2 regions of the Micromonospora sp. NPDC005171 genome follow, and region 2 is predicted to be linked to the other one. Evidence: riboswitches for the same ligand, from Rfam matches in the RefSeq annotation. Region 2 holds a riboswitch; the other holds the start of a gene.
What was found. Region 2 has a riboswitch for thiamine pyrophosphate ahead of ABZU74_RS33300 (ECF transporter S component). Riboswitches for the same ligand answer to the same signal wherever they lie in the genome.
Positions count from the first base shown of each region.

Region 1: another riboswitch for thiamine pyrophosphate. It lies ahead of thiE (thiamine phosphate synthase); the one in region 2 lies ahead of ABZU74_RS33300 (ECF transporter S component).

Region 1 is NZ_JBEXIM010000029.1:38,752-48,152, reverse strand. Features, by position in the region: gene thiC (phosphomethylpyrimidine synthase ThiC) at 150-1,742, opposite strand; gene thiD (bifunctional hydroxymethylpyrimidine kinase/phosphomethylpyrimidine kinase) at 1,760-2,545, opposite strand; gene ABZU74_RS25845 (thiamine phosphate synthase) at 2,542-3,282, opposite strand; gene ABZU74_RS25840 (thiazole synthase) at 3,279-4,058, opposite strand; gene thiS (sulfur carrier protein ThiS) at 4,055-4,255, opposite strand; gene thiO (glycine oxidase ThiO) at 4,246-5,400, opposite strand; gene thiE (thiamine phosphate synthase) at 5,397-6,023, opposite strand; TPP riboswitch at 6,018-6,127, opposite strand; gene ABZU74_RS25820 (ThuA domain-containing protein) at 6,438-9,401, shown strand, end outside.
Region 2 is NZ_JBEXIM010000066.1:2,476-11,876, forward strand. Features, by position in the region: gene gndA (NADP-dependent phosphogluconate dehydrogenase) at 1-226, opposite strand, end outside; gene ABZU74_RS33280 (thiamine-binding protein) at 416-712, opposite strand; gene ABZU74_RS33285 (hypothetical protein) at 1,002-1,517, shown strand; gene ABZU74_RS33290 (energy-coupling factor transporter transmembrane component T) at 1,671-2,471, opposite strand; gene ABZU74_RS33295 (ABC transporter ATP-binding protein) at 2,468-3,898, opposite strand; gene ABZU74_RS33300 (ECF transporter S component) at 4,013-4,606, opposite strand; TPP riboswitch at 4,681-4,785, opposite strand; gene ABZU74_RS33305 (alpha/beta fold hydrolase) at 4,893-5,723, shown strand; gene ABZU74_RS33310 (AAC(3) family N-acetyltransferase) at 5,753-6,565, shown strand; gene ABZU74_RS33315 (SIS domain-containing protein) at 6,562-7,311, shown strand; gene ABZU74_RS33320 (DUF6328 family protein) at 7,566-8,069, shown strand; gene ABZU74_RS33325 (acyl-CoA dehydrogenase family protein) at 8,175-9,401, shown strand, end outside.

The DNA of each region.
Region 1 (9,401 bases), on a different contig from region 2:
CATCAATGAACCCGAGTCGATCACCCCACGCGGCACCCCGGCGCGGGCACGCGACACCCCGGCGCGGCACGCGACACCCCGCGCGGCACGAGACACCCCGCGCACCGGGCCACGCAGGCCGAACGCGCGAGGCCTGCGGCCGCCCGGGGTCAGGCGAGCGGTAGGTAGACCCGGCCGCCGCCGGAGACGAACTCCTCCGACTTGTCCTTCATGCCGCGCGCCGCGTACTCCTTGAGCTCTTGGGTGATCTTCATGGAGCAGAACTTCGGGCCACACATCGAGCAGAAGTGGGCGGTCTTCGCCGGCTCCGCGGGCAGGGTCGCGTCGTGGTACGAGCGCGCCGTCTCCGGGTCCAGCGAGAGGTTGAACTGATCCTCCCAGCGGAACTCGAACCGCGCCTTCGACAGGGCGTCGTCCCAGGCCTGCGCACCGGGGTGCCCCTTGGCCAGGTCCGCCGCGTGCGCCGCGATCTTGTACGCGATCACGCCCGCCTTCACGTCGTCCCGGTCCGGCAGGCCGAGGTGTTCCTTCGGGGTGACGTAGCAGAGCATCGCGGTGCCGAACATGCCGATCATCGCGGCGCCGATCGCAGAGGTGATGTGGTCGTACGCGGGCGCGATGTCGGTGGTCAGCGGACCGAGCGTGTAGAAGGGCGCCTCGTGGCACCACTCCTGCTGCAGGTCCACGTTCTCTTTGATCTTGTGCATCGGCACGTGGCCGGGGCCCTCGATCATCACCTGGACGTCGTACGCCCAGGCGATCTTCGTCAGCTCGCCGAGGGTGCGCAGCTCGGCGAACTGCGCCTCGTCGTTGGCGTCGGCGATCGAGCCGGGGCGCAGCCCGTCACCGAGGGAGAACGTCACGTCGTAGCGCGCGAGGATCGCGCACAGCTCCTCGAAGTTGGTGTAGAGGAAGTTCTCCTCATGGTGCGCCAGGCACCACGCCGCCATGATCGAACCGCCTCGGGACACGATGCCGGTGACCCGGTCCACGGCCAACGGCACGTACGGCAGGAGCACCCCGGCGTGCACCGTCATGTAGTCCACGCCCTGCTCGGCCTGCTCGATCACGGTTTCCCGGAACACCTCCCAGCTCAGCTTCACCGGGTCGCCGCCCACCTTCTCCAGCGCCTGGTAGATCGGCACCGTCCCGATCGGCACCGGCGAGTTCCGCACGATCGCCTCACGGGTCTCGTGGATCCGCTTCCCCGTGGACAGGTCCATCACGGTGTCCGCGCCCCAGCGGGTGGCCCAGGTCAGCTTTTCCACCTCCTCCGCGACCGACGAGCTGACCGCCGAGGTGCCGATGTTGGCGTTCACCTTGACCAGGAACGCCTTACCGATGATCGCCGGCTCGCACTCCGGGTGGTTCACGTTGAGCGGAAGCACCGCCCGGCCGGCGGCGATCTCGGCCCGCACGAGTTCCGGGTCGACGTTCTCCCGGATCGCCACGAACTCCATCTCCGGCGTCACCACACCGGCCCGCGCGTACGCGAGCTGGGTGGGCCGGCGACCGTCCACCCCGGCCAACGGCGTGCCCGCACCCCGCACTGGTGCCACGTCACCCCGCTCGGCGATCCACGGCCCGCGCAGCGGCGGCAGCCCCACCTCCGGGTCCGAACCAGGACCGGACGTGTCGTAGAGCCGCACCGGCGGCAGGTCCCCGGTCAGCCCCACCTCCGCGAACGGCACCCGGACATCCGGCCGCGAACCCTCGACGTACACCTTGCCTCGTGCGTGCATGACAGCCTCCCTGGTGATCAAGCGGACCAGCCGAAGTGGTTCAGCGGCCCGCGCCCCGCGCCCAGCTCCCAACCCCGCGCGCCGGTCAGCGCACGGAGCACGTACTCCTTGGCGGCCCCCACGGCGGCCGGCACCGGATCGCCCAGCCCGAGCCGCACCGCTATCGCCGCCGAGAACGAACACCCGGTGCCGTGGGTGTGCCGGGTCGTCACCCGGGGAGCCCGCAGCAGGGTGGTGACGCCGCCGCCGTGCAGCACGTCGACCGCCTCGCCCCCGTCCAGGTCACCGCCCGTGACCACCACGTACTCCGGGCCGCCGGCCGCGAGGGCCTCGGCGGCCACGACCATCGCGGCCACGTCGTCCACCGGGCGTCCGGTGATCGCCGCGGCCTCCGCGCAGTTCGGGGTCGCCACGGTGGCGTACGGCAGCAGCCGCTCCACCGCGCCCACCACGCCGAGCTGGTGACCACTCGTGGCGACAAGCACCGGGTCGACGACGAGCTGAGGCAGCCGACCGTCCCGGGCCGCCTCGGCCACCACGTCAGCGATCGCCGGGGTGCCGAGCATCCCCGTCTTGACCGCGCAGACGGCGAAGTCGGTGAGCACGCTGTCCAACTGTTCGGTGACAGTGCGCGGGGGCAGCGGCAGCACCGCGTCGACACCCCGGGTGTTCTGCGCGGTGACGGCCGTGAGGACGCTGGTGCCGTACGCGCCCAGCGCGGCGAAGACCTTGAGGTCGGCCTGGATGCCTGCGCCGCCGCCGGAGTCCGAGCCGGCGATGGTCAGCAGTGTTCGCGGGGTCATTGTTCTTCCCTGGTTACGGTTTGGGGCTGCGGCCGACCGTGCCCACTCCGGGCGGTCAGGCTTGATCCCTGCGTGGGCACGGTCGGCCGCAGCCCCCGTCGTGGGGACCTGGCTGACCCCGCGCCGGGTTCAAGAAGCTCAGGGGTGACCGCCTCGACATAAGCGCTGGTCAGGGTGGCGGCTGTTTCGGCGGGGTCTTTGGCTCGCATTAGTGCGCCCAGGACTGCTGCTCCGACGGCTCCCGCCTCGACGCAGGCGGTTACCTGTTCTGGTGTCTCGACTCCGCCGAGGGCGAGCAGGGGCACCGGGCTGGACTCGACCAGCTTTCGCAGGCCGTCCGGGCCCAGCGGAGGGCCGTAGCCGGGTTTTGTCTTTGTGGGCCAGACCGGGGAGATGGTGGCGTAGTGCTCGGTGGTCAGGCGGTTCAGCTCGGCCTGGTGGTGGCAGGAGCGGCCGACCAGGCCGTGGGGTGGCGGCGGGTACGGGCCGGCGGCGGGCAGGTGCACGGCGTCGCCGCCGAGCGGGTCGGGGCCGGCCACGATGAGGGTTCCGCCGACGTCGGCGAGGATCGCGCGCAGGTCGGCGGCGAGGGCGGCGCGTTCGGCGCGGGGCAGGTCCTTCTCCCGCAGCACCACCCAGCGCACTCCCCCGGCCACGGCTCCCGCCACCACCCGCTCCAGCCCGGCCCGCGCGACGAGCCGGTCGGTCAGCACGACAACCCCTGACGGCGGGGTCACAGCTCGGGTCTTCCCTCGTCGGGGGTGGAGGCGAGGGCGTGGAAACGGCGCTCGATCCGGCCCGCGCCGGCGGCCAGTCGGCCGGCCTCGACCGCGTACCGCATGGCGGTGGCCATCGCCACCGGATCGGCCGCCCGGGTGACGGCGCTCGCCAGCAGCACCCCGTCACAGCCCAGTTCCATCGCCAGCGCCGCGTCGGACGCGGTGCCGATGCCGGCGTCGAGGATCACCGGCACGTCCACACCCTGCCGGATGAGTCGAATGTGGTGCGGGTTGCCGATGCCCAGCCCCGAACCGATCGGCGAGCCGGCCGGCATCACGGCGGCGCAGCCCACGTCGGCGAGGCGACGGGCGAGAACCGGGTCGTCGCTTGTGTACGGCAGCACTGTGAAGCCGTCGGCGACCAACTCCTCGGCGGCGCGGAGCAGCTCCACCCCGTCGGGCAGGAGGGTCCGCTCGTCGCCGATCACCTCCAGCTTCACCCAGTCGGTGTCGAACGCGTCCCGGGCCAGCCGCGCCACCTTCACCGCCTCGGTGGCGGTGTGGCAGCCGGCGGTGTTCGGCAGCAGGCGTACGCCGCACCGGTCCAGCAACTCCAGCAGACCGCCGGTGGAGCCCGGCGCGGTGCCCACCCGGCGCAGCGCCAGCGTCACCAGCTCGGTGCCGGACGCTCGGATCGCCTGCTCCAACACGTGCAGGTTCGCTGCGCCGCCGGTGCCCAGGATCAGTCGCGAGGTGAAGGTCTGCCCGGCCAGCTCGAACGGCACGCCGCTCACCCACCCTGCGCCGCAGTGAGCACCTCGACCCGGTCGCCGTCGCGCAGCGTCCGGGCCGGCCAGCCGGTCCGGGGCACCACCTCGCCGTTGACCGCGACCGCCACCCCACGGGACTGCGGCACGAGGTCGCCGACCAGGTCCGCAACGGACGCGCCGGCAGCGACGCTGCGCCCGGCCCCGTTCACAGTCAACTCCACCGGTCCCCCTTCATCGTCGGTTCAGGTCCGCCCAACACGGCACCGCCGAAGCGGTCGGCCCGCAACGGCGCGAGCAGCGGGTCGGGTACGCCGCCGAGCACCAGATCGGCGACCAGGTCGGCGGTGATCGGGGTGAGCACGATGCCGTGCCGGTGGTGCCCGGTGGCGGCCAGGACGTCCGGTCGGTCGGGCAGCGGCCCGAGGATCGGCGCGTTGTCCGGGGTGCCCGGGCGCAGCCCCGCAACCGCCTCGACCAGGTCGTACTCGGCCAGTTCGGGCATCAGGTCGACCCCGGCGCGCAGCAGCCGCTGCACGGCGCCTGCGGTGACGGTGGTGTCCGAGCGCTCCTCGACCGTCGCGCCGAGCACCACCTCACCGTCGGCGCGGGGCACCAGGTAGACGTGCTCGCCGTCGGCGTACCCCCGGATCACGTGCCGGAAGCCCGGCGCGACGCCGTCGGGCGCGCGGAGCCGGAGGATCTGGCCCTTCACCGGCCGCACGGGCAGGCCGGTGAGCGCGGCGGCCCCGCAACCGGCGGCGACAACGGTGACCCTCGCGTCCACGTCGGACAGGTGCCGAACCGGCTGCGGCACGAGCACCGCGCCGGCCCGCTGCGCGGCCGTGCGCAGCGCCGGCACCAGCAGCCTGGGGTCGACCTGGTGGTCGGTGGGCGCGAGCGCGCCGCCGCGCACCCGCGGGGCGAGCGCCGGTTCGCGGTCGCGCAGCTCGCTGGGACGCAGCGGCGTCACGGGCAGGCCCAACCCCTGCTGGTACGCCCACAGCCGGCGCGCCTCGGCCAGGTCGTCGCCGGTGAGCCCGACCATCAGTGTGCCCTCGGCCCGGTAGCCGATCTCGACTCCGGTCGTCTCGGTCAGCTCGGCGGCGAACGCCGGCCAGCGGGCGGCGGACGCCAGCAGCAACCCGGTCAGCTGCCGCTCACCGAAGTACGCCTCGGCGACCGGGGAGAGCATGCCGGCGGCCACCGCCGACGCCCCCGAGCCGGGTGCCGGATCGTGCACCACCACCCGCAGCCCTCGCGCGGCGCAGCGCCAGGCGATCGCCAGCCCGATCGGTCCCGCCCCCACCACTGCCACGTCCGGCCGGACCCGGTCGCTCGACGGCGGTGACGGAGACCGGCCGGTCAGCACGTCAGGGCCTCGATCAGCTCGGCGGTCGCCCGGGCCGGGTCTGCGGCGGTGGAGACGGCACCTACCACCGCCACCCCGTACGCCCCGGCGGCGCGCAGCGCGGGCACCCGGGCGGCGGTCACTCCGCCGATCGCGATGACCGGGACGTCGACCGCGTCGACCACGGCGCGTACCCCGGCGGGTCCGATGGGGTCCGGCAGGCCGGTCTTGGTGCTTGTGGTGTGGCACGGCCCGACGCCGAGGTAGCTGGCGCCCGCCGCGACTGCCTCGCTCGCCGTGCCGGGCGCGCGGGCGGTGGCGCCCAGCACGCCGGTGGGGCCGAGGACCCGGCGGGCGGCGGCGACCGGCAGGTCGTCGGCGCCGACGTGCCCACCGGCGGCGCCCACCGCCAGCGCCACGTGCAACCGGTCGTTGACCAGGCAGGTCGCCTGGTAGGACGCGCAGAGCGCCAGCACCCGCCGGGTCAGGTCGTACGCCTCGCGGTCGGTGGCGGAATCCTCGACCCGGACCTGCACCACCAGGTCGGCGTGGGCCACGATGAGGGCGGCGCGGACCACTGCGAGTGGGTCGCGACCGGGTCGGGTGTCGGTGATGAGATGCAATCGCCCCAGGGACGGCACGGCAACGCTCCTCCCTGCGCCGGCATTACCCGGATCAGGTTCGACGGTCGGGGGCTGTCAGCCCCCCTCTCAGCCCGGTACACCGGGCTCCCGTGGGTTACTTGCGTGTCACCGTACGACAGATCCGCCGGCCTGCCAAGGCGCGGGGTCGGCGGCGGCCGGTGGGCCGGACCGCGTCAGAACGACCAAGATCCATGGGCACTTCATACGGTCCTGTTCGGAATGTCGCCCGCCGTTGCAGAACCGTTACCCGTCTGCATCTTGCCCGACATCGAGCGAGCCGAATTAATTTGTTCAGCGATTCGACAAAATGCCGGTGGGGGCACCTGACACGGTGTGACCACCGGCTCCATCAGGGACGGCCTTCGGCGAGCCGACTCCCGCGAGCTCTGTCACTACGACACAGGAGGCGGCGTGTCCCGTTCTCGTCGTGCCCGCGTACCCATCACCGCAACCCTGATCTCCCTGGCCATGGCCTCGACCACCCTGTTCGGCACGCCTGCACAGGCGGCCCCGCAGGAGGCGCCGGCCGCAGCCCCGGCAGCCCAGGCTGCACCGAAGGCGGCACAGGCCGCCGACGATCCCTTCTCCGTCCTGATCTTCTCCAAGACCGCCGGTTTCCGGCACGACTCCATCCCCACCGGCATCGCCGCTATCCAGCAACTCGGTGCCGCCAACGGATTCACAGTGGACAACTCCGAGGACGGCGCCGTATTCAACGACGCCAACCTGGCGAAGTACAAGGCGGTGATCTGGCTCTCCACCACCGGTGACGTGCTCAACGCCGACCAGCAGGCGGCGTTCGAGCGGTACGTGAAGGCCGGTGGCGGTTACGTCGGCATCCACGCCGCATCGGACACCGAGTACAGCTGGGCCTGGTACGGCGACCTGGTCGGCGCGTACTTCGCCAACCACCCGCAGAACCAGCAGGCCACGGTCAAGGTGGAGGACCACGCGCACCCGTCAACGGCCGGGTTGCCGGACCGCTGGTCCCGGTTCGACGAGTGGTACAACTTCCAGACCAACCCCCGGCCGGACGTTCACGTGCTGGCCAGTCTGGACGAGAAGAGCTACACCCCGGGTGCCGGCGCGATGGGGGCGGACCACCCGACCTCCTGGTGTCAGGACTTCGACGGTGGTCGCTCCTGGTACACCGGCGGCGGACACACCCGGGAGTCGTACGCCGAGCCCGAGTTCCTGTCCCACCTGCTCGGCGGCATCCGCACCGCGGCGGGCGTCGAGAACGCCGACTGCGGCGCCTCGAAGACCTCGAACTTCGAGAAGGTCTCCCTGGACAGCAACACCAGCAACCCGATGGAGCTGGACATCGCCCCCGACGGGCGGGTCTTCTACATCGAGCGCGACGGTCGCGTGCAGATCATCAAGCCGGACACCGGCAACACCGTCACCGCCGTCGACCTGGACGTCTTCACCGGCAACGAGGACGGCCTGATCGGCATCCGGCTCGACCCGGACTTCGCCACCAACAAGTGGGTGTACCTGTACTACGCCCCGAACGACGGGGTCACCCGTAACCTGCTGTCCCGCTTCACGGTGACCGGTGACACCATCGACCCGGCCAGCGAGAAGCAGGTGCTGCGGGTAGACACCCAGCGCAACACCTGCTGCCACGCCGGAGGCAGCATGACCTTCGACGGCAACGGCAACCTGTACCTGGCCACCGGTGACAACACCAACCCGTTCGAGTCGAACTCGTACTCGCCGCTCGACGAGCGGCCGGGCCGCCAGGACTACGACGCGCAGCGCACCTCGGCCAACACGAACGACCTGCGCGGCAAGGTGATCCGGATCCACCCGGAGGACGACGGGACGTACACCGTTCCGGCCGGCAACCTCTTCGCGCCGGGCACCGAGAAGACCCGTCCGGAGATCTACGCGATGGGCTTCCGCAACCCGTTCCGGATCGGCACCGACCCGAAGACCAACACGCTGTACGTCGGCGACTACGGGCCGGACGCCAACTCCGACAACCCGAACCGGGGCCCCCGTGGCCTGGTCGAGTGGAACATCGTGACGCCCGGCAACTACGGCTGGCCGTACTGCACGGGCACGAACGAGGCGTACAACGACTACACGTTCCCGTCCGGCCCGAGCGGCGCGAAGTTCGACTGCGCAGCGCCGGTGAACAACTCGCCGAACAACACCGGCCTGACCAACCTCCCGCCGGTCGTGCCCGCGACCGTCGACTACGGGTACGCCGGTGACGCGCGTTACCCGGAGATCGGCGGCGGTGGCGCCCCGATGGGCGGCCCGGTCTACCGCTACGACGCCGACCTCAACTCCACCCGCAAGTGGCCGGCGTACTACGACGGCAAGGCTCTGCTCGGCGAGTGGAACCAGAACAAGATGTACACCATGCAGGTGACCCCCGACGGCAAGTCGTTGGTGGACATCAACCAGCTGCTCACCGGCATGAGCATGATCCGGCCGATGGACTTCGAGTTCGGTCCGGACGGCGCGCTGTACCTGATCGAGTGGGGCAGCGGCTTCGGCGGCAACAACGACAACTCCGGCGTCTACCGGATCGACTACACCGCCGGTGACCGCGCGCCGATCGCGGCGGCGTCCGCCACCCCGACCTCGGGTGCGGCGCCGTTGACTGTCACCTTCTCCAGCGCCGGCTCCCGGGACCCGGACGGTGGCACGCTCACCTACGCCTGGGCCTTCGGCGACGGGCAGACCTCGACCGAGGCCAACCCGACGCACACGTACGCGACGGCGGGCAACTACACCGCCCAGCTCACCGTGACCAACCCGAAGGGTCGTACCGCGGTGGCCAACGTGCCGGTCACCGTGGGCAACACGTCCCCGACGGTGACCATCGAGTTCCCGCCGGACGGCGGGTTCTTCGAGTGGGGTGACCAGGTCCGCTACACGATCAAGGTGACCGACCCGGAGGACGGGGAGATCGACTGTGACCGGGTGAACCTCCAGGTGCTGCTGGGTCACGACGAGCACGCCCACCCGCTGGAGCAGCACACCGGCTGCACCGGCACCGTCCAGACGTCGCTCGCCTCCGGGCACGGCGCCGAGGCGAACGTGTTCGCGGTCTTCGAGGCCACCTACACCGACGACGGTGGCGCCGGCGGGGCCAGCCCGCTCACGGGCCGGGTGATCGAGGTGCTGCAGCCCAAGCGCAAGCAGGCCGAGTTCTTCACCGCCACCGGGCGCGCTCCGGTGAGCACCGGCGGCGGCGACGCCGGCGTGCAGCGGGAGACCACCACCGACACCGCCGGCGGCGGGCAGAACATCGGGTTCATCGAGGACGGCGACTGGTGGTCGCTCGCCCCGGCGAACCTGACAAACATCACCGAGATCCGGTTCCGGGCCGCCTCGGCCGCCGCTGGCGGTCGGATC
Region 2 (9,401 bases):
CGATGACCGCGCGGGGTCGTTCCAGTGACGCCACGAAATCGGCCATCGTCTCGCCCGGCACGAACGTGCCCTCGTCGCCGTGCTCGGCGACCAGGCTGCGGGTGCGCTCCGGCGAGCGGTTGTGCACCGCCACCGTGAAGCCGTTGCGGGCCAGGTTGCGGGCCACGTTGCGACCCATCACCGCCAGCCCGGTCACACCGATTTGTGCCCTCGCCTGATCAGCCATTCGTGCCGCCACCTCTCGTCACACCACTATCAGCGTTTGGAAACTTACCGTGATGTGAGCCGATCCGGGTCAGTGATCGGCGTCGCGTTACCGCACGTGATGTGGACGTTGCCGGGGCCGCTTGGGCCTCTGGCAATGGTTCGGTGAGCGCCGCGCAGGGAAACGTGTCGTCATTCCGGGCCCCGCGCGTCAGCCTTCGGCGAGACGGGCTTCGATTCGGGCGATCTTCCCGGTCAGCGCGTCAGTGACCCCGGGCCGGACGTCGGCCTTGAGCACCACACTCACCCGGGGCGCCCGCGCGGCGACCACGTCGACCGCCTGCTTCACCACCGCCATCACCTCGTCCCACTCACCCTCGACAGTGGTGAACATGGCATCGGTCCGGTTGGGCAGACCGGACGCACGGACCACCCGCACCGCCTCGGCGACCAGGTCACCAACGGAGTCGTCACCGCCGAGCGGGGTGATCGAGAACGCGATCAGCATGTGCCGATCGTGCCAGTAAAACCGGATGCGCGTCGGTCGAGCGGTGGCTACGGTACGGACATGCGTAACTGACGCCCCAATTCCGAGCCGGCCCGCCGTCCCGCGTCGCGGTCCGTGCGCTCCCGGGCGTCCCGCATTTCCTTCCCGCCGTTCGGCGGCGCTGGCCCTGCCCGACCCGGTGAGCAGTCCCTTCCCCACTCGACCGTCGCGCAACGACGGTCACCAGCCGATCCGACCGACCGCCGCAGCGCGGGACCGGCCGTGCCGGTCGGCACTGAAGGAGGCCCGGATGCCTGCCAGGCGTAACCCGAAGAAGACCCGTACCCCGAGAGCGACGCCGCTCGGCGTCGACCCGGCGGCCGGCCACGGCCCGCTGCCACCCGCCCTACCGGCCCTCGGCCGCACTGTCGAACCGGCCCTGCCGGCGGTGCTGGTGGAGCCGGGAGCGCTGACCGAGCCGGCGCTGCTGGCGGTGCTCGCCGAGCCGGCGCTGCCGGCGGCTGTCCTGGCCGAGGTGACGTCGACGGTCGACCTGCCGGCTGCGGTCGACCTGCCGGCACGGGTCGACCTGCCGGCACGGGTCGACCTGCCGGCACGGGTCGACGTGCCGGCACGGGTCGACGTGCCGGCACGGGTCGACGTGCCGGCGGTTGTCGACGCGCCGACGGTGGGAGATCTGCCGAAGCCGGACGGGCGACCGAAGGCACCGACGGCTGGCCCGCCGCAGGGCGGCGGTAGTCGCTCCGGCGGCGGCCGCAGCCAGCAGGCCGGCCAGGCCCGCCGCTACGCCTTCCGCCGCAGCTGACCAACCCACCCCCGGCCCGTGCGTGGGCGGACGCTGGGTGGTGACAGCAAAATCAGGGATGTAGTGGCCTCCATCGCCAGCGAGGCCACTACATCCCTGATGTAGTGCGGATCTTGCCGCCGGCCGCCGGCCGCCGGCCGCGCGGCGGTGGGGTCAGCTGATCAGGGGGCGGAAGGTGCCCAGGAGGACGCTCGTGGTGAGGGCGGCTGCGGCGAGCACGACGGCGCCGGCGATGAGGAGGGTGTCGGCGCGGGTGAAGCGCTGCCGGCGAGCGACGGTGCGGGGTGTGCCGGCGTCGAAGCCCCGGGCGTCCATCGCCACGGCCAGCCGGGTGCCTCGACGGATCGCCCCCACCAGCAGCGCGAACGCGGTGGAGGCGAAGAGCCGCAGCTTCGACAGCGGGTTGCGGCCCGCGTCGACGCCCCGCGCGCGCCGAGCCATGCTGATCATCTGCCACTCCTGACCGAGCAGCGGCACCAACCGGAACGCGGCCAGCGCCCCGATGGCGAACCGGGCCGGCGCCTTCGCGTTCTGGATCAACGCGTCGGCCAGGTCGGTGGGGTCGGTGGTCGCGAAGACGATGACACCGGGCAGCGCCACCGCGAACACCCGCAGCACCAGGCCGAGCGCGGTGAGCAGCACGCCGGTGCTCACCAGCACCGGCCCCGCGTCCAGCAGGACCCGGCCGGACCGGTCGGCCGCGAACAGCACCAGGGTGACCAGGATGCCGGCGGCACTGAGCAGCAGCGGCCAGGCCCGTCGGGCGAGCACCCGGTAGCGGATGCCGAACAGCGGCAGGACGGCCAGTTCGAGTGCGATGGCGATCGCCGGGGCCACCGGGTCCAGGGTCGCCAGCAGGGTGAACGAGAAGACCAGTGCGGCGGCGACCTTCGCCACCGGGTTGCGGCGGGCCAACGGCGCGTCCGGCGCGGCGACCGGCTCGATGCTGATCATCGTTCGTGGTCCGGGGCGCGGTGCAGGGTGACGGTGCGGTCGGCGAGCGCGGCCACGAAGTCCGCGTCGTGGGTGACAGTGACCACGCCGTGCCCGGCGTCGCGCAGGTCGGCGAAGAGGTCGACCAACTCCCGCCAGGTCCGCCGGTCCTGGCCGAAGGTGGGTTCGTCGCAGATCAGCAGGCGGGGCGCGGTGGCCAGGGCGGTCGCCACGCTCAGCCGCCGCGCCTCACCACCGGAGAGGGTGTACGGGTTGGCGGCGGCGAGCCGGGCCAGCCGCAGCCGTTCCAGCAGCCCGGCCACGGTTTCCTTGACGACCGCCTCGGGTTGACCGGTGCGGCGCGGGCCGAGCGCCAACTCGTCGAAGACGGTGCTGGTGACGAACTGGTGCTCCGGATCCTGGAAGACCGACCCGATCCGTCGGGCCAGCGCGGGGGCCCGCCACCGGTGCGGGGGAGTGCGGTGGTCCGGGCCGGCCAACTCGGCGGACGCGGTGACCCGCCCGCTGCCCGGCCGGAGCAGACCGCCGAGCAGCAACGCCAGTGTGGACTTGCCGGCGCCGTTCGGTCCGCGTACGGCGAGTGCCTCACCGGCGCGTACCGCCAGGTCGGTGGCGCCCAGCCGGGACGGCAGGCCGAGCCGGTCGGCGGTGAGCAACAGCTCCCCGGGGCCGGCGGTGGCCGCCCGGGGCGCGATGGGGTGACCGGGCACCCAGACCCCCTCGGCGGCCAGGGCGGCGCCGTGGGCGGCGAAGACGGCCTCGGGTGTGCCGTCCGCGCGGACGCCGCCACCCGGTTCCAGGACGACCACCCGGTCGACAAGCGGCAGGGCCTCGGCGACCCGGTGCTCGACCAGGATCAGCGTGGTGTCGGCGTCCAGCGCGCCGGCGACCGCCTGCCGGACCAGGTCGGCCCCGGCCGGGTCGAGGTTGGCGGTCGGTTCGTCGAGCAGCAGCAGGGCGGGGCGCAGGGCCAGCGCGCCGGCCAGGGCGAGGCGTTGCTGCTCGCCGCCGGAGAGCGCCGCGGTGTGGCGGTCCCGGGAGTACGGGAAGCCGACCCGGTGCAGCGCCTCGTCCACCCGGGGCCAGATCTCGTCGGCCGGCACTCCCCGGTTCTCCAGCCCGAACGCGACGTCGTCGCCGCAGCGCGCCATCACCAGCTGGGTCTCCGGGTCCTGGAAGACGATGCCGACCCGTTCCCGCCCCTTGCGCGGGTCGAGCCCGTCGATCTCGACGGTGCCCTCCTGCTCGCCGGAGTCGTCCGGAAGCAGCCCGGCCAGCGCGCTGAGCAGCGTGCTCTTACCGGCCCCCGACGGCCCGAGCAGCAAAACCCGCTCTCCGGCCTCGACCCGCAGGTCAACCCCGCGCACCGCCCACGCGCGCCGCCCCGCGTGCCGCCACCCGAACCCCCGCAGCAAAACCCCGCCCACCAGACCACCCCCTCCCAGCCCTCAGGCCCCCGGCCACCTCGTTGATCAAAAGGTTTGCGTCAGAAGATCGGCTCCTGTTGACGCAAACCTCCTGATCAACGCCATTGGGTGGGGTCAGATCAGGGCGCGGTTCCGGCCTGCGGGGAAGCGGTCCAGGACGCCGGTGTTGGCCAGGGCCTGGGTCAGCAGCCAGCCGCCGAAGCCGGCGATCACTGTGGCGCTGACGATGGTGAGCAGCGCGTAAGGGATGCGGTAGTCGGTCAGCTCGTAGTCGACGTTCCAGACGAAGAAGTCGAACAGCGCGGCGCTGAGGCCGGTCAGCGCGCCGGCGAACACCGCTGTCGGCAGCCGGAACGACCGGTACCGGAAGGCGGCGAAGGCCAGTTCGGCGCCGATGCCCTGCACGATGCCCTGCGGGATCACCGTGCCGGCCCACTGGCTGCCCAACAGCGCGGACAGGACCGCAGCCACGGTCTCGCAGTAGAGCGCGGCACCGGGCTTGCGGATGACCAGCCCGCCGATCACCGCCGGCATCAGCCAGACGCCATAGAGCAGCGTCTGCGCCGGCGGGAAGAAGGCGAACGCGCCCTCGGTGGCGCTCCAGACCAGGCCCCAGGCCCAGAAGATGACGCCGAAGGCGACCGCGATCACCGAGGCGACCACAATGTCGATGGTGCGCCAACGGTGTGTGTCGGTGGTGGATTTCATGTGGTGCTCCCAGTTCGTGAGTGCGAACCAGGAGAAGACGCACGCCGCGTCCGGTGGCACCGGACTGCGGCGCGGCTGGAGGTCGACCGAACTCCCTGCGCTGGCATTACCCAGATCAGGTTCGAGGGTCTGCGGGCGTGCCCGCACTCTCAGCGCTGTGCGCTCCCCTGTCGGATATGAAGTTGTCTCGCTGACGCTAACACCGACCGGGGTCGCGGGCCCAGCAGGGCATCCGTCTGACCTGCGGGAGCGACCCGCCCGCCGCCGGCTGGGTACGCTTCCGATCATGCGGGTTGACGCGCGAGGCTTCACGTTCGAGGTGACCGTCGGCGGTCCGGCGGACGGCGTACCCGTCCTGCTGCTGCACGGTTTCCCGCAACACAGCGGCGAGTGGGACGACGTGGTGCCGACGCTGCACGCGGGTGGGCTGCGCACGTACGCGCTGGACCAGCGCGGTTACTCACCCGGCGCCCGGCCCACCGCCGTGGCCGACTACCGGATCCCCGAGCTCGTCGCCGACGTGGTGGCGGTGCTCGACGCGCTCGGGCTGGACGCCGTCCACCTGGTCGGCCACGACTGGGGCGCCATCGTGGCCTGGGCGGTTGCCGCCCGGCACCCTGAGCGGGTGCACACGCTGACAGCGGTGTCCGTACCGCATCCGGCGGCCATGGCGCACGCCCTGAGCACCGACGCCCAGCAGAAGGCCCGCTCGTCGTACATCGCGCTGTTCCGCAAGCCGGAGAAGGCGGAGAAGGTGCTGCTGGCATGGCACGCCACAGCGCTGCGCAAGCTGCTTGGCGGGGTGGGCGACACGTCCCGGGTGAACCGGTACGCCGACCCGATGCGCGAGCCGGGGGCGCTCACTGCCGCACTGAACTGGTACCGGGCGATGTCCCGCGCCGACCTGGCCGGCGTCGGCCCGGTCGCGGTGCCCACCACGTACGTCTGGAGTGACCGGGACGTCGCCATCGGCCGGACCGCCGCCGAGGCGTGCGCGGCGAACGTCACCGGCGACTACCGCTTCGTGCAGCTGCCCGGGGTGAGTCACTGGATCCCGGACGCGGTGCCGGCCCCGCTCGCCGAGGCGATCCTGGCCCGAGCCGGCGGAACGGCCTGAGCCGTGCGGGCCAGCGAGGGAAAGCCGTCGTGACGACGGACGCCAGCGGGCCGGGCAGCCGTCGCTCGATCGCCGCGCAGCTGCGCGTGCTGGGCGTACGCCCCGGGGCGACGCTGCTGGTGCACGCCGCGCTGCGTTCGCTGGGCTTCGTCGCCGGCGGCCCGCACGCGGTGGTGCTCGCCCTGCGCGACGCGCTCGGCCCGGACGGCACGATCGTCGTGCCCACCCACACGCCGGACAACAGCGACCCCGCGCAGTGGCGCAACCCGCCGGTGCCGGCGGGCTGGTGGCCGCTGATCCGCTCGGAGATGCCGGGCTTCGACCCGGCGGTCACCCCGAGCCGGTTCATGGGTGTGCTCGCCGAGACCGTCCGCGGCTGGCCGGGTGCGCTGCGCAGCTCACACCCGCACGTGTCGTTCGCCGCGCTCGGCCCGGCCGCCGAGCAGGTGGTGGCCGGGCACACCCTGGCCGACATGCTCGGTGAGGGCTCCCCGCTGGCCCGTCTCTACGACCTGGACGCCGACGTGTTGCTGCTCGGCGTGGACCACTCGGTGAGCACCTCGCTGCACCTGGCCGAGTACCGCTGCCCCGGCTCGCCCCGCGAGCGGCTCGGTGCCGCAGTGCGCACCGGCGACGGTGCTCGGGAATGGGTGTGGTGGCAGGACGTACGGCTCGACGCGGACGACTTCGCCGCGTTGGGCGAGGACCTGGAGGCAACCGGGGCGGTACGCACCGCGCCGGTCGGCACCGGGACCGGGACCGGCAGGTTGATGCGCCAGCGGGCGGCGGTCGACTTCGCGGTTCGTTGGCTGGCCCGCAATCGAGCGACGGAGGACGTATGACGGTGAGTGCCGAGGACTACCTGGCAGTGGTGACCGAGACGATCGGCCGGGTGGCCGCCAGCCAACGGGAGGCGGTGGGGCGGGCCGCCGACCTGATCGCCGAGGCCGTCCAAGCCGACGGCGTGGTGCACGCGTTCGGCACCGGGCACTCGGAGGCCCTCGCCATGGAGATCGCCGGACGGGCCGGCGGTCTGGTGCCGACCAACCGGATCGCGCTACGCGACCTGGTGCTGCTCGGCGGCGAACCGGCCGAACGGCTCGGCCCGCTGCTGGAACGGGACCCGGCCGTCGCGCACCGCCTCTACGAGTTGGCCCCGGTGCGTCCCACCGACGTCTTCGTGCTCGCCTCGAACTCCGGCGTCAACGGCGCGATGGTGGAGTTCGCCTCGCTGGTGAAGGAGCACGGTCACGGGCTGGTGGCGATCACCTCGGCGCAGCACTCCGGCCGGATGACCTCCCGGCACCCGTCCGGGCGCAAGCTGAGCGACCTGGCCGACGTGGTGCTCGACAACGGCGCGCCGTACGGCGACGCCACGCTGCCCCTGCCCGGTGGCGGCGCGGTCGGCGCGGTCTCCTCGATCACCGCGGCGCTGCTGGCCCAGCAGGTGACGGTGGAGGTGGTGGCGCGGTTGTTGGCGGCGGGGGAGCGGCCACCGGTCTACCTGTCGGCGAACATCCCGGACGGCGACGCGCACAACAACGAGCTGGAGGCTCGGTACGCGGGCCGGATCCGCCGCGGGTCCTGACGCCGCTGGCGTGGTGCTGCTCCCGGTCGCCGGGCAGGGGCTCGGCCTGGTGCCCTGGACCGCGCACACCGACCTGGCGGTCCGGCTGGCGCTCGGCTGGTGCCGGACGGCGGGCACGGGCTGCGGCGGCCGACCTGCGTCCCTGAGATGAACGGCAGATGTCGTGAAGCTGTTTCGCGCTCGGCCGGGTGGGGCATTGGCGTTGTTGCCGGCGGCCGGGACCGCCGGCAGTAGCGTCTCACCGGAGGTAGCGCGTGTCCAAGGAGACCGAGAAGCAGCGCTGGCAGCGCAACTTCGCCGACCTGCTGCAGGAGTTGCGGGTCGCCCAGACCGGCGTGCAGATCCTCTTCGCCTTCCTGCTCACCCTGCCGTTCAGTAACGGGTTCACCGAGACCACGGAGTTCCAGCGGGACGTCTACATCGTGGCGTTGCTCGCGGCGGCCGCCGCCACCGCGCTGATCATCTCGCCGGTGGCGTTCCACCGGGCGCTGTTCCGGCAGGGGCGCAAACCAGAGCTGGTCCGCTTCGCGCACCGGATGGCCAGCGGCGGCCTCGCCTTCATGCTGATCGCGATGGTCAGCGCGGTGCTGCTGATCACCGACTTCGTGCTGGACCGGCCGATCGCCTTCGTGCTCAGCGCCCTGGCTGGAATCTGGTTCCTCACGTTCTGGGTGGCCCTTCCGTTCTCCCGGCGCAACTGGGGTGAGGACGACATCGACGACGATGACGATGACCCGGACACGATCAGCGGTCGCTGACCGGCGCCGATCTTCACGCAGCGCTACCCCCGGGTAACAACCGGGGGTAGCGTGGCAGTAGTCGCACACGTCGACGCAGCCGCACCGATCTTCGAGGGGGCAGCCGTGACCACGACGCAGAACGGCCGACCGGCACCGGACGGCCCCGACTCCGAGACCACCGCCAACGCCGCGGCGCCCCTGCCCGCGGAAGCCGGGCAGGTCTCCGAGAAGGAGGCCCGGCAGGTCGCCGAGGCAGCCCGCGAGTCCACCTGGGACCGGCCCAGCTTCGGCAAGGAGCTGTTCCTCGGCCGGTTCCGGCTCGACCTGATCGACCCGTGGCCCCGATCCGATCCGGACGACGTGGCTCGCGCGGAGGAGTTCCTTGGTCGGTTCCGCGCCTTCCTGACCTCCGAGGTGGACGGTGAGGCCATCGAGCGGGACGCGTCCATACCCGACTCGGTGTTCCACGGCCTGGCCGACCTCGGCGCGTTCGGCATGAAGATCGACCGGAAGTACGGCGGGCTCGGGCTGAGCAACCTGCACTACTGCCGGGCGCTCATGCTGGCCGGCTCGGTCAGCCCGGCCATCGGCGCGCTGCTCTCGGCGCACCAGTCGATCGGGGTGCCACAGCCGCTGAAGATGTTCGGCACCGCCGAGCAGAAGCAACGTTTCCTGCCCCGGCTCTCCGCCGGGGAGGTCTCCGCGTTCCTGCTCACCGAGCCCGACGTCGGCTCCGACCCGGCCCGGCTGGCCACCATCGCCGAGCCGACCGAGGACGGCACGGGTTACCGGCTCAACGGGGTGAAGCTCTGGGCCACCAACGGCATCGTGGCCACCCTGCTGGTGGTGATGGCCCGGGTGCCGGCCACCGAGGGACGTCGCGGCGGGATCACCGCGTTCGTGGTGGACGGCGACAGCCCCGGCATCACCGTCGAGCGGCGCAACGAGTTCATCGGCCTGCGCGGCCTGGAGAACAGCCTGACCCGCTTCCACGACGTGTTCGTCCCCGCCGAGAACGTCATCGGCGGCGAGGGCAAGGGGCTGAAGATCGCCCTGACCACCCTGAACACCGGCCGGCTCTCGCTGCCGGCCATGTGCGTGGGCGCCGGCAAGTGGGCGTTGAACGTGGCCCGGGGGTGGGCCGCCGACCGGGTCCAGTGGGGACGGCCGGTGGGCGAGCACGAGGCGGTCGCGCAGAAGCTCTCCTTCATCGCCGCCACCACATACGGCATGGAGACCATGCTCGACCTCTGCTGCCTGCTCGCCGACGACGACCGCAACGACATCCGGATCGAAGCGGCACTTGTCAAGCTGTACGCCAGCGAGATGGCCTGGAAGATCGCCGACGAG